Regions from separate parts of the Lactobacillus helsingborgensis genome, predicted to be linked through region 2. Evidence: riboswitches for the same ligand, from Rfam matches in the RefSeq annotation. Region 2 holds a riboswitch; the other holds the start of a gene.
What was found. A riboswitch is a leader RNA that binds a small molecule or an ion and turns the genes downstream of it on or off. The one in region 2 is predicted to bind lysine.
Positions count from the first base shown of each region.

Region 1: it holds a riboswitch for lysine, as region 2 does, so the genes downstream of both, lysA (diaminopimelate decarboxylase) here and DLD54_RS00840 (ABC transporter substrate-binding protein/permease) in region 2, are expected to answer to the same signal.

Region 1 is NZ_CP029544.1:1,767,892-1,775,090, forward strand. Features, by position in the region: gene DLD54_RS08375 (aminotransferase class I/II-fold pyridoxal phosphate-dependent enzyme) at 1-88, opposite strand, end outside; gene dapB (4-hydroxy-tetrahydrodipicolinate reductase) at 101-859, opposite strand; gene dapA (4-hydroxy-tetrahydrodipicolinate synthase) at 859-1,782, opposite strand; gene DLD54_RS08390 (N-acetyldiaminopimelate deacetylase) at 1,801-2,940, opposite strand; gene dapD (2,3,4,5-tetrahydropyridine-2,6-dicarboxylate N-acetyltransferase) at 2,945-3,655, opposite strand; gene lysA (diaminopimelate decarboxylase) at 3,664-4,977, opposite strand; lysine riboswitch at 5,064-5,242, opposite strand; gene DLD54_RS08405 (aspartate kinase) at 5,524-6,876, shown strand; gene dapF (diaminopimelate epimerase) at 6,897-7,199, shown strand, end outside.
Region 2 is NZ_CP029544.1:176,761-183,959, forward strand. Features, by position in the region: gene DLD54_RS00825 (hypothetical protein) at 37-408, shown strand; gene DLD54_RS00830 (alpha/beta fold hydrolase) at 610-1,527, shown strand; gene DLD54_RS00835 (amino acid ABC transporter ATP-binding protein) at 1,593-2,342, opposite strand; gene DLD54_RS00840 (ABC transporter substrate-binding protein/permease) at 2,342-3,967, opposite strand; lysine riboswitch at 4,076-4,252, opposite strand; gene DLD54_RS00845 (DNA-3-methyladenine glycosylase) at 4,381-5,013, opposite strand; gene DLD54_RS00850 (DUF488 domain-containing protein) at 5,058-5,417, shown strand; gene DLD54_RS00855 (NAD-dependent protein deacylase) at 5,524-6,228, opposite strand; gene asnA (aspartate--ammonia ligase) at 6,349-7,199, opposite strand, start outside.

The sequences.
Region 1 (7,199 bases), 260 kb from region 2:
TTTGAGCAAAAGCCCGGATACCAGAAGCAGGAATTTGTGCCAAAGGTATGTGGGTAATTGAAGTTAAATCAGCAGCTAATTGTGGCATTCATTATTCTCCTTATAAAATTTGGTCCAAACCGACCACTAATTTCGATAAATTCATTATTTGATCTAAAGCAACTTTCACGCCTTGCATAAATGAAGAACGTGAAAACGAGTCTTGTCTAATAGTTAAAGCTTCGCCAGGACCACCAAAAAGCACCTGCTCGTGAGCTATATAGCCGGGTAACCGCACAGAGTGAACGGGAATGCCATCATAATCCGCACCGCGAGCTTGAGAATCATTTGCTGTTTGAGAGCAGTTTTCTGAATTACGATTAGCAGCAATTAATTTGGCAGTGGTGATAGCCGTAGCACTCGGAGCATCCTTTTTGTCAGCATGATGCATTTCAATGACTTCAGCATCAGGAAAGTAACGGGCTGCTTTTTGCGCAAATTTCATTAATAACACGGCCGACAAGCCAAAATTAGGAGCAATAATACCGCCTAACTTTTCTTTTTGTGCAATTGCTTGTAATTTCTCAGTTTGTTCAGTAGTTAAACCACTAGTGCCAATAATAGGACGTATATGGTGCTTGAGTGCAAATTCGGTATTTTCATAAACAGCTTGTGGAGTAGTAAAATCAATCCAAACATCAGCAGCAACATCAACCATTGCTAAATTATCAAATCGCTTAACGTCAGGCTTGAAATCCGAACTGCTAGAGACTGTGGGTGCTAAAACTGCTACCAATTGGCAATCCGGTAATTTTTCAACTAATTGAACTGCTTGTCTGCCCATAGATCCTGTGGCACCAGCTATTAAAATTTTTTTCATTAATCTACTCCTAATTCTAGTGGCAGTTCATGCAATAAAGCCGCTTCATCTAAACCTAAATGAATAGCTAATTGCCGTTTTTCTGTCTCATTTAAATCTACAATCGGTAACCGGCAGCCACCAGCAGGTAAACCCTGAGCGTTTAAAACTGCCTTAACCGGTGAAGGTGAGGGGTACATAAATAATGCTTGCATTTTCGGCATTAGTTGTCTTTGCAATTTACCCGCTGCAGCAATTTTGCCCTGATCTAATTCATCATACATTTTCCGCATAGCTTTGCCATAAATATGAGAAGCTACCGAAATTACTCCTTTTGCTCCCAAGACTTTAGCCGTTAAAGATTGTAAGTCTTCGCCTGTATATACCAAAAATTCATTGGCTGCATGTTCAACAATATATTCCAAGTCTTCTAAATCTGAGCACTGCTTAACACCAGCAATTTTTGGATTACGCGATAAATCAACCAGAGTTTCCTTGCTAATCTTAATTCCTGTTCGTCCCGGAATATTATAAATAATGATTGGTACAGGTGAATTTTCAGCTACTTTTTGAAAATGAGCTGTAATTCCTCTTTGATTCGGCTTGTTATAGTATGGCGCAACTACTAATGCCATATCAATACCGGGAATTTGTCCTACTTCTTGCGTAAACGCAACGGTTTGGGCAGTATTATTGCTGCCTGTGCCGGCTATCACAGGTACACGGTGATCAACTATTTGAGCGAATTTAGTGTACAACGCAATTTTTTCATCATGGGTCATGGTTGCTGTTTCACCAGTCGTACCGCCAATAACGAAACCATTGCTACCTGTATTGAGTAAATGCTCGGTTAATCGTTTCAGACCAGGATAGTCAACTTCTCCCTCCTTATTAAAAGGGGTAATTATCGCGGTCATTAAATCTGCCTTATCAAAATTAGTCATGTTTTTTCTCCTTTTGAGCTACATGTGACTCAGTAAAAAACCCACCATTGCTTTAATTCCTATTACTATTGCTTCTTCGTGCGGATTAAATGTTGCAGAATGAAGCTGGGAATTATCATTTACGCCCAGCCAAAACATGGTACCAGGTATTTGTGCCAGTAAATAGCCAAAGTCCTCTCCTGTCATAGCCGGCTGCATCTCTTGGTAATTAATTTGAGTATTTTCCTTCATATAATTAATGAACTCGTTTGTGATTTGAGGATTATTTTCAACTGGCCAATAGCCGCCTTGATTAAGCTGTAAATCAACCTTAGCATTATAGCTTTGTGCTATTCCTTGAGTTACCTCCCGCAGACGCTGATCGATTCTTTCGATCATTTTTTGAGTTAGCCCGCGAATAGTTCCTTCTAAATGAGCATGACCGGCAATCGCATTTCTAACTGTTCCAGCCCTAACTTTTCCTATTGTAATAACACCACTTGCAATTGGATCAATACTGCGAGATATAATTGTTTGAATTTGTTCTATTAAAGCAGCAGCGGCCACTACCATATCATTAGCCTGCTGTGGATATGCGGCGTGACCATCTTTACCATATAAGTCAATATTGATTTCAGTTGTGCCCGCAAATAATGTTCCTAAACGGCAGCCAATTGTGCCGGTGGGCAAGTCGGGAGTAACATGCAAGGCGAAGAATTCATCTGGATGCCATTTACCAGTAAAAACCCCAGCTTCATAAGCTTTTTTACCACCACTTTCACTTTCTTCAGCAGGTTGAAAAAAGAACAACAAATTGTCCTGTGGTTGGTGCTCGCAAAAATAAGCCAAAATTCCCAGCGCTACTGCCATGTGGATGTCATGACCACAGGCATGCATTTGACCATGATTGTGGGAAGCAAACGACAAACCAGTATTTTCTTGAACTGGCAGACCATCTATATCTGCTCGATAACCAATTGTTTTTTGTGGTTTACTTCCCCGAACCAGAACTAATATAGCTGTAGGCAGTTCAGGACATTTACGTATTTCAATATTTTTCTGGTTAAAATTACCAATGACTTGTAAGAGATATTTTTGTGTTTGATATTCATGCAACGCTAATTCCGGTATTTGATGCAAGTCACGGCGAATTTTAATAAGTTGCGCAAAAGTTAACATTAATTCACAGCTTTCTTAGTCCCTGTTCAATTCCTGTCTTAGAGGCAGTTTTTTGATCACGCATTTTAACAATTTTTGCTGGTACTCCGGCAACGACGCTGTTTGCAGGTACATCTTTTGTTACTACCGCTCCTGCCGCTACTACCGCATGGTCACCAACTTGGACTCCTTCTAAAACTACTGCATTAGCACCTATCAAAACATTTTTGCCTATTTTTACAGGTTGTGCTGAGGCTGGTTCCACGACTCCGGCAATTACCGCTCCTGCTCCTATGTGGCTGTTCGCACCAACGATTGCTCGGCCGCCCAAAACAGCATTCATATCAATCATGGCATTTTCGCCAATTTCTGCTCCAATATTAATGACGGCCCCCATCATAATTACCGCATTTTTGCCTATTTCAACATTTTCACGAATAAGGGCACCCGGTTCAATTCTGGCAGAGATGTTCTTCATGTCTAGCAGGGGAATAGCAGAATTCCGACTGACATTTTCCACTTGATAATATGTTATCTTCTCGGCGTTTTTTTCTAAAAAAGGACCCAAGTCTTGCCAATCTCCAAAAATGACCCCGGTATGAGTTTCACTAAAAATTTTGCAATTTTCAGGCCACTTTAACTTAGACATCTCAGCCTTGATATATACTTTCACAGGTGTTTTTTTGGTTGAATTAGCAATGAAATCAATAATTTCAGTTGCCGACATTTTTTTCATATTTTTAATTATCCTTTCGGTTGATAAAAGCGATCATGACTAATTAAATCCGCATAAGTTTCACGTGTAACTACTACCTGTGCTTGACCATTTTCTGCAAATACGACTGCTGGCCTTGGAACACGATTGTAATTCGATGCCATGCTATAACCATAAGCGCCAGTAGCTAGTACTGCTATTACATCGCCTGGTTTACTTTTGGGGATTTTCAGTTTGTTAATAATAATATCGCCTGATTCACAATAACGTCCCGCAAGTCTAACCGTTTCTACTGGTTCTGCATGTGGCTTTTCTGCTAATACTGCCTCATATTGTGCTTGATAAAGTGCCGGTCTGATATTATCACCCATACCGCCATCAACTGCTACATAAGGCAGCAGTCCCGGTACTTCTTTGCGAGCACCGATTGTATATAAGCTATAACCGGCTTCACCGACAATTGAACGTCCTGGTTCAATCCAGATAGCCGGAATTTTTAAGTGGCTTATTTGCGCACACTTTTTAACTGTCCGCATTATTTGACTGATGAAGGTTTGAGCAGTTAAAGTATCATCCTGTTCGGTATATCTAATACCAAAGCCGCCCCCTAAGTTTAAAACACGCGGCTGGTAATCATATTTTTGCTCCCAGTCCTTGACTAATTGCATAAGTCTTTCAACTTCCAGCTTAAACCCGGCTGTCTCTAGAATTTGTGAACCAATATGTGCGTGCAGACCAATTAGTTCCATTTGCGTGTTAGCTTTAACCTGTAAAAAGGCCTGCTCGGCTTGACCCGAACGAATATCAAAACCAAATTTACTATCTTCTTGACCAGTTTGATCATATTCGTGAGTATGTGCAGAAACTCCTGGTGTTAGCCGCAACATTACCTGCATCTGACTATTTGTTTCTTGCAAAATCTGGCCTAACAACTTAATTTCAGTAAAATTATCTAAAATAATGACGCCAACATGATTTTTCACGGCCATTAATAACTCAGCTGCAGTTTTATTATTACCGTGAAAGCTAATTCTTGCTGCAGGAAAACCTGCTTGCAGCGCGGTATATAATTCACCCCCAGAAACAACATCCACATGTCCGCCCAGCTCATTAATTACCTGGTAAATTGCTATCGTAGCAAATGCTTTACTGGCATAACTAATCGCATAATTCACATTTTCTTTTGCAAAAGCGTTTTGGAAAGCCCGAAATTGCTGTTTGATTTTTTGTACGTCATAAACAACTAATGGAGAACCAAACTCTTTTGCTAATTTTAGTGCATCAACCCCACCAATTACCAAGTGACCTTGAGCATTAGTTTGATAATAATCATTAGCAGCCATTTAAGTCTCTCCCTTTTTCTTAAAATAAAAAGGGCTCTTTTGTCGTGCCTAACAAAAGAGTCCTTCAAGTTATTATCTGGTATCAATTTTGTCGATAGCGCTCCGCGAATATAAAATTGCGACAGTCCGTAACCTGTTAGATTACGTCCCAGCTAATTAATTACCGCAATAATTAATGCTTCGGCAACCGCCCCTTTCACTAGTTTCTCAGCCTTTGCAGAAACTCCACCAGCTACTTTTGTTGGTTGCAACCTCTTCGATTTATTAAAATATTATTATTAATTAAAATCATTGTCAACCATTTTCAGTCAGAATTATTTTTTGTTTTTAAAATAAAGACAATGATTTTAAAAATTTGTCATTTTAGCTGCAAGCAAAAAAACTTCTAGTAGCAATGTTTTTTGGCTTTTTACAGCTTAAAAATAGTTAATCAAAATGGCTCATTTTCAAAAGTCCTCTTTTGATTTTTGATTGAAGATTAAAATTTTAATGATAAAATGCAATACTAATTACTTAAAATTAAATTTAATTGTGAAAGGTATTAACATGAAAGTCGTTAAATTTGGTGGCAGTTCCCTTGCAGACGGGGAGCAATTTGAAAAAGTAGTAAATATTATTAAAGCTGATCAGACTCGTAAAGTAATTGTAGCTTCTGCTCCAGGAAAAAGATTTGCAAATGACATTAAAGTAACAGATTTATTAATTGAGTTTGCACATAAAACAATTAATAAAGAGGATTGCAGTTCAACTGTAAAAACAATTTGGTCTAGGTATCATGATATTGCTGCTTACTTTCAAATATCTGAACAATTATTACAACCTTTACTGCAAGAACTAATTGCTTTGCCAAAAGCTGATTACCCTAATCAAGACTATTTAATGGCTAGCTTTAAAGCTCACGGTGAAAAACTTAACGCACAACTTTTGGCTTTAGTTTTACAAAATTATCATTTACCAGCTTACTTCCTTGACCCCCAAGAAGCGGGCTTTTTGGTTACTGACAACGCTAATGACACCCAAGTGATGCCAGAAACTTACAAAAATTTAGAAAAGTGGTCTAACAAAGATAACGTGTTGGTTGTTCCCGGCTTTTACGGTATTACCAAAGACGGCTTAATTGCTACTTTTTCCCGTGGCGGATCAGATATCACTGGCGCAATTTGGGCACGGGGGATTAAAGCAGATTTATATGAGAACTTTACCGACGTCGACGCTATATATGCCGCTGATCCCAGAATTATTACTCACCCCCACGCAATTAAAGTTATGACATATCGCGAATTGCGGGAGCTGTCATACGCTGGCTTTTCGGTTTTCCATGATGAAGCGATCATTCCTGCAATTGAGGGTCAAGTACCCATAAATGTCAAAAATACTAACCACCCTGATTTACCAGGAACAATGATTGTTCCCGAGCATGATTTTCATCCCCAAAGCATAATTACTGGGGTCGCAAGTTCTAGTCATTTTGCTGCATTATATTTACATAAATATTTACTAAATAAAGAGGTTGGATTTACACTTAAATTATTACAAATTTTCTATAAATTTAATATTTCATACGAACACATGCCATCAGGAATTGATGATCTGACTGTTATTTTTGACAAAAGACAATTTAATGAGCAAATCCGCCAGCAAATGTGTTTTGAAATTCAACAAGCATTGCAACCTGACCAACTAGAATGGTTTGATGATTATGCCATCATCATGGTAGTAGGAGAAGGAATGCGCAACAAGATTGGCGTAATGAAGAATATTACAATGCCGTTGGCGCAGAAACACGTCGCAATCCACATGATTAATCAGGGTGCCTCACGTATTTCTATCATGCTGGGCACTAAAAGAGCTGACGCAGCAGCGGCAGTTAAAGAAATTTATCAGCAATTTTTTAAGTAAATATTTAAAGGAGAAACTTTATGGTACAACTACAAAAAGTTCATGGCTCGCAAAACCAATTTTTTCTGCTTGATCAAACCCAATTAAAAGCACCATTAACTAAAGAAGAACTAGTCAACTTGGCACAGCAAATAACCAGACGCAACACAGGTTTATTAAATGGCGCGGACGGTTTGCTTGTAGTCAGCAAGTCACACCATCCCCAAGTTTTAGGTAAAATGCAGGTCATCAATGCTGACGGCTCTTTTGCTTCAATGTGTGGTAACGGCCTAAGGACAGTCGGCCGCTATTTAGCACAAAAATATCATAAAGAAACATTTAAA
Region 2 (7,199 bases):
ATTCGAAAAAGAAAGGCTGTGGGAAATAAGATGAAAATGAAATTAGCAAGAGTTGCTTTACTGTGGTTGTGTATAATTGAAATGGAGGCTTTTTTCTCCAATAAGCCGAATTATAACTTAATATGGTCAATTAGTGCATTCATCATAACAATAATTGCTACAGCTTGCTTTGAAGTAAAAGAAGAAACATTTACTAAGCAAGTCGAAAATGATTTATTTTATTTTATGGCATTACAAGGTGCACCTATTAGTTTTGAAACTTTATATTTATTGAATATGACAGATGAGCAAGAAGATCACCCATTATTAATACTCTTAATTATTGTCTTAAATCTAATCTGTGTGCTTTTATTTGACTATTTAATTAATCGGGCTAAATTTTACCAAGCTGAAGGTAAAAATGAGTAAAATTTAACAAGATTTGAGTACCAGGCAACTATACTGCTTGGTACTTTTTTCTAGCGTAAAGTTCGTCAGACTTTTTGATAAAAATTGCGTTAGTCTTGTAAACATAATTTGCAATTTACAAAGCAGAGACATTAATAATATACTTAAATAAAGTAGCAGTGTATGCATAATAACAAGCGATTATATGAATATAGGCAAAAAATGAGTAGTACATCAGTAATAGAAAACGTAGAAATTAACGGCGCTAAACTTTATTTTTCAATTAGTTCAAAGCAAGGCCGGAAACCAATCATTTTATATTTGCATGGTGGACCGGGCGATGCCTGCATCCCCTTGACCAAAAAATTTAATAGCGAACTAGAAGATCATTTTATCTTTGTCAATCTGGAACAAAGGGGCAGCGGACTATCGTATTACAAATTTTCACCTGAAGAAAACTTGTCCATCAATATCATCTTGGCAGATATTCATCAGTTTGTGCTTTATTTATTAAAACGGTTAAAACAAGATAAATTGATTATTATGGGTCATTCTTGGGGTACGGTTTTAGGGCTCAATTTTATTCAAAAGTATCCAGACCTGGTTACGCAATATATCGGAATAGGTCAAGTCGTTAATATGAAAAAGAATATTGCTTTACAAAAAGCTTTTCTACGAACAAAAATGAAAAATACTGCCAAACTTGACCAACTTGATTTTGTCCATGAACCAACTAAAGCCAGCCTCAAATTAACTAAAATGATTGTGGCTTATGGTGGCTCAATCTACGGCGCTAAAAACTACCGCAAATTAATTGGTCCTTTTATATCTGCTAAAGATTATTCTTTTAAGGACCTAATTCATCGCTTGCAGGGCTCGAAACAATCAATTCAATATTTCTGGGAAGAACTGATGGACGTTAATTTTGAAAATATCCTGCATTTTGCCGTTCCCATCACTTTCTGTGAGGGCAGGCATGACCACCATGTGTCCTCACCATTGACTGCAGAATATGCTGCTAAAATTACTAGTCCGTGCAATATAATTTGGTTTGACCATTCCGGTCATTTCCCGCAGTGGGAGGAGCCAACTAAATTTAATCAGGAAATTATTGGACTTTTAGAGCCACAAGCAAACTAAAAAACTGGCAAATCACGTTATTCATCACGTAGATTTACCAGTTTTTTATATTCAATTAGACCTTATTAATTATTCTGAAAATTACTCAAAAACTTGACGGTTTTTTCATTTTGCGGGTGATTGAATAATTGATCTGGCGTGCCTTGTTCAGTGATTACGCCATCGCTGATGAAAAACATTTGATCGGAAATCTCCTTCGCAAACGCCATTTCGTGGGTTACGATAATCATCGTTAAACCAGTAGTAGCCAGATTCTTCATGACGCTTAAAACTTCACCGACCATTTCTGGATCTAAAGCACTAGTAGGCTCATCAAATAGCAGAATTTCAGGATCCATGCAGATTGCTCGGGCAATCGCAACCCGTTGTTGTTGTCCACCTGAAAGTTGGCTGGGACGAGCATTAACGTATTGCTCCATACCTACTTTTTTCAGATTAGCAAGTGCAATTTTACGCGCCTCGTCTTTTGACCGTTTTAATACTAACTCTTGACCTACCATACAATTAGCTAAAACGTTCTTATTTTCAAACAAGTCAAATTGTTGGAAAACCATGCCGACTTTAGCACGATAAATATTACGATTGTAGTTTGGTGCCAAAACATTTTCACCATGAAAATCAACTTCACCGGCAGTAGGTTCTTCAAGCAGGTTGATACAGCGCAAAGTAGTTGATTTACCGCCACCTGAAGGACCGATAATGGTGGCAATTTCACCTTTGTTAATGTCAAAAGAGATATCTTTTAACACTTGGTGTTCACCAAATGTTTTCTTGATGTGCTTTAAACTTAAAATAGTTTCGTTTGTTTCAGTCATTAGTTCTTAGCCTCCATGTCTTTTGGTGTGCCCACTTGAACTTGGTTTGCCATTAAGTTGTAATTCTTACTTCCTTGGAGGTGTTTTTCAATTAAGTTGAATATTCTGGTAATGGTAAAGGTCAAGATGAGGTAGATAGCAGAAATTGTCAGGTAAGTCGGGAAGAACTTAAATGTCTGACTTGCAATAGTTGAACCAACGAAGAACAACTCTGATACGGAGATGATGCTCAAAACTGAGGTATCTTTGATATTAACGATAAATTCATTAGTAATTGAAGGAAGACAATTCTTGATTGCTTGTGGCAAAATAATATGCCACATTCTCTGGTTGTGGGTCATTCCTAGCGCACTGGCTGCCTCAAACTGACCTTCAGGTGTAGAAATAATTCCGCCGCGGATGATTTCGGCTAAATACGCTCCAGTGTTGATCGAAACAATGATTAGTGCGGCGACCGTTCTGTCAATATTCAGGTGCCAGAATTGGGCAATACCATAGTAAATCACAGCTGCTTGCACCATCATTGGCGTACCCCGGAAAATCTCAATATAAACCGAAAGCAGCCAGTTGACAAACTTGAGCAGCCATCTTTTACCACTGGTAGTTGGTGTAGGAATAGTTCTGACAATACCCACTGCCAGACCGATAAAGAAACCTGCAATGGTACCAACTGAAGCTAAAAGTAAGGTCATACCGATACCGTTTAAAATCATGCCGCCATATTGGCGCCACATTGATACTAACCATGGTTCTGACTTAGCCTTTTTACCTTTTTTATCACTATCAGTTTTAGGCTGCTGCTTAACAGCTTCAGTCATTAACCTAACCCTTTTTGCTTGAGGAATAGTAGCTAAAATTTGGTTGACACTCTTTAGTAGAGCCTTGTTAGGCTTGGCAATTCCGATTGAGGTAACAGATTCTTCCTTAGTAGCGTGAAAACCAGCCATTTTGCTGACAGGAATTGACTTAATGTCAGGATCAACCATCTTAAAGGAAGTTGATTCAGTGTCTTCGGCCACATAGCCGTCAATGGTGCCAGAGATTAAACTTTGCCGCATTGCCGCAAAATCGCGCATAGCTGGTTGTCTCTTAGCACCTTTTAACTGCTTGATTAAATCATAGTGGAAAGTACCTTGTTGCGCTGTTAATTTTGCACCCTTAAAGTCAGTCAGCTTTTTAGCGTTGGCGTATCTGCTGTTAAGTTTGGTAATTACCACAAAAGTACTGTTTCTATATGGCTGAGAGAAATTAATGGCTTTTTCACGTTCAGCTGTTGGGCTCATGCCGGCAATAATTAAATCGGCTTTACCACTGGTTAAAGCAGGAAGTAAACCGTCCCATTCAGTCTTAACAACTTCGACTTTTCTGTGTAATTTTTGCCCAATGACTTTAGCAATCTTGACATCATAACCATTGGCGTATTCTTTTGAGCCCTCAATTGGCACAGCACCGTTGGCATTATTAGTCTGTGTCCAATTGTACGGCTGATAATTAGCTTCCATGGCGACTTTGAGCGTACCGTCGTCCTTTTTGGCACTAACTTCATTCAGGCTAAAATCAGCCCCAATGCCTAAACAAGTGAATAAGGCAACCAAGGTAGCCAACCACTTAAATCTTGACTTCATTTTGAAAACCTCCACAAAATATGTTTCAAATAAAGCCAACACAATAAAAGCGTAAATAAAAAACTCGCTGTTACGCAAAACAACGAGGTTATAATCTATTATTAGAACAAATCATATAGCGCTCCCCGGGGACTAACCGGGACAGTCTGCAAAATATTCTCTTGCAGCCCAACAAGAAGATTGAAACGAACAACATTCTTGTTTCGGCGGTAATTCTTACGCTAACCTTCAAAGTGTTCGCTCACTCAGATTAGTTTCGTAACAACCGCGACCTCTATTGCATTGGAAATTATTTAACTTAGAAAAATAATAGGCTATTAAGAGTGACTTGTCAATAATTTTATTTAAAAAATATTTTATAATTATCTCATTTATTTTCTTTTACTATTTTAAAAGACTTCTGCAAGCTGCTCTTATCGCCAGCCGTTATCTGTCTGATAAGCGCTCTTTTTCATTCTAGAAACATAGGGATTACCGGCAACATAATAACGTAATTTTTTGTTAGCCCATTCTAATTCGGATTGACTAACACCAATTCTGGCACTGGTTTTAATTTCCTTAGCCCACTTTTTATGATTATCATCTAAATCAATTTTAAATGGGGAGTCAGACAAGAAGTGTAAATTCCATTTTTTATCGTGAATGCCAAAAGCCTGCATCATTTTAGCAGGACCATTAGTTAAAAGCACACCATTTTTGCCCCCGCGGTTTTTAATCATCTGCTCTATACCCCAGACTGGTTCGATAGCCCTGATTAAAATTCCTTGCGGCTCATTATATTCTTGCGTTGCGACATCGAAAAAGAAGTACTGTCTTTGAGCGTAAATATAAATGGTTCCGCCTTTGCGATAAAGACCTTCATTAGCTGGGCTACGATGGCCGCCGTAAGAATGTGCTGCCCTGTCTTTGACCCCTAAATATGCTTCAGCCTCCACAATATAGCCACCCATTATATTCTGACCATCATTATATGTTAATGGTCTGCCGATTAAGTCTTTAGTAATAGCAGCAGTTGGTTTATTAGTAAAATAAGTTGAATAATTCATTTTTTCTTCCGTGTAGTAAACTTAAACTAAAAGGAGATATTATCATGACAAAAATAAAAGTAGTGCGCATTTACGAACATGAGCAGCCTGCTGGCTATCGCATTTTAGTTGATCGTCTGTGGCCACGAGGCAAAAGCAAAAAAGATGCTAATTTGGATGAGTGGGTCAAAGAAATTGGTCCCAGCACCGAATTGCGTAAGTGGTTCAATCACGATGATACTAAATATCCTGAATTTAGGCAAAAGTACATTGCTGAATTAGAGCATAATCCAGCGACCACAGCTTTTGTCGCCCAAGTGAAAGACGAGCTTGCCGAACAAGATGTCCTTTTTCTTTATGGTGCTAAAAACAAAGAACACAACCAGGCAGTTGTGCTCAAAGAATATGTTGAACAAAGATTATAGTTTTTGACTTTTCTTTTAGTACGCAAAAAGTGAAAAGCAATAGTTAAAATTAGGATGCTGAAAACGAGCAATTCAAATAGCTTAAAGGCTTTTTTAAAAACTTAAATTAAAGCTGTTTAAAAACATCCATGGCGTCCGCAATAATAGCAGAAATTCCTTCTGCCGGAATAGCTGTTTTATTAATTGCCCAAACTTTGGCACCGGCTTGTCTATATGATAATAATTGGGCAAATGGATACACAACAAAACTGGTGCCTGAAATAATTACGAGGTCAGAATTTTGCATTGCGTTGACAGATTTGGCTAAACTGTCGCCGTTAATTGCTTCACCGTATAAAACAATTCCTGGTCTGATAATACCGCCGCAATTTTCATGACGGTAGGACTTAGCATATTCAGCGTAGTCAACGACTTTGTGACATTTAGTGCAGTAGATATTATAGAGACAGCCGTGAAATTCAGTCACGTGTTTATTACCCGCTTTGGTATCTAAGCCGTCAACATTTTGGGTGATTAAATCGCCTTTTTTGTTGCAGATAGCAGCAATTTTTTCGTGGATTTCGTTTGGCTTGGCGTCAGGGAAGTACATATTATCCATTACGAACTTGTAGAAAAAGTCAGGGCGCTGATAAAGAGTTTCTTCGCTCAATATTGTTTCTGGACTTTCAGAGACGCCGTCATAAATGCCGTTTTTAGAGCGGTAATCGGGAATACCTGAATGGGTCGATACTCCCGCACCGGTCAAAAAAGTAACGTGGCGCGCCTGATCAATATCATTTTTTAACTCAGTTATCTTGTTAGAATCAATCATAATTTTGCCTTTCTTAAAACTAGTTCTGCTACTGCTAGTTTACTACAAGATTTTGTCTAACATATAGGGTTATTGCAATAAAACCATGCCATCAGTTATTGACAGCATGGTTTTTGTTTATTAAAGAATTTGGATACCGTGCTCTTGGCACTTGGTAATCATGTCATGCGGCCAAACGCTGGCTTGAACTTCTCCAATGTGAGCTTTGCCCAGCAAAAGCATACATAACCGTGATTGTCCAATACCGCCACCAATGGTATAAGGCAATTCCCCGTCAAGCAGCATCCGGTGAAATTCCAGCTTTTCGCGTTCAAGGCAATCAGCCTTTTTTAATTGTGCGTGCAAACTTTCAGGACTAACGCGAATACCCATTGAAGAAATTTCGATTTTTTGCTTTAAAGGTTCATACCAGAAAATCAGATCGCCGTTTAGTTGCCAGTCATCATAATCTGGTGCTCGACCATCATGAGGTTTACCACTTCTTTTCAGTTTATCACCAACTTTCATAATAAAGACCGCCTTTTCTTCCGCGGCAATCTTGTTTTCTCTTTCTTCAGGACTGATGTCTGGCCAGCGGTCTTCTAATTCCTGTGTAGTGATAAAGTAAAGTTTTTCTGGTAAACGATAAGTAGAGGCAGGGTAGCGGAAAGCACAGCCAGCTTCAATCTCTTTAATTGCAGCAAAAATTTTAGTAACCGTACTTTTAAGGGTTTCTTCCGTTCTTTCCTCCTTGGCAATAATTTTTTCCCAATCCCATTGATCAACATAAATTGAGTGGAAATTGTCTAAGTCTTCATCGCGGCGAATTGCGTTCATGTTGGTATAAAGACCTTCGTGCATGTTAAAGCCGTATTTTTTCAGTGCCATTCTTTTCCATTTAGCAAGGGAATGGACGATTTCAACTGTATCATCTGCCGGTAAGTCCTTCGCATCAAAAGCAACGGGACGTTCAACGCCATTTAAGTTATCGT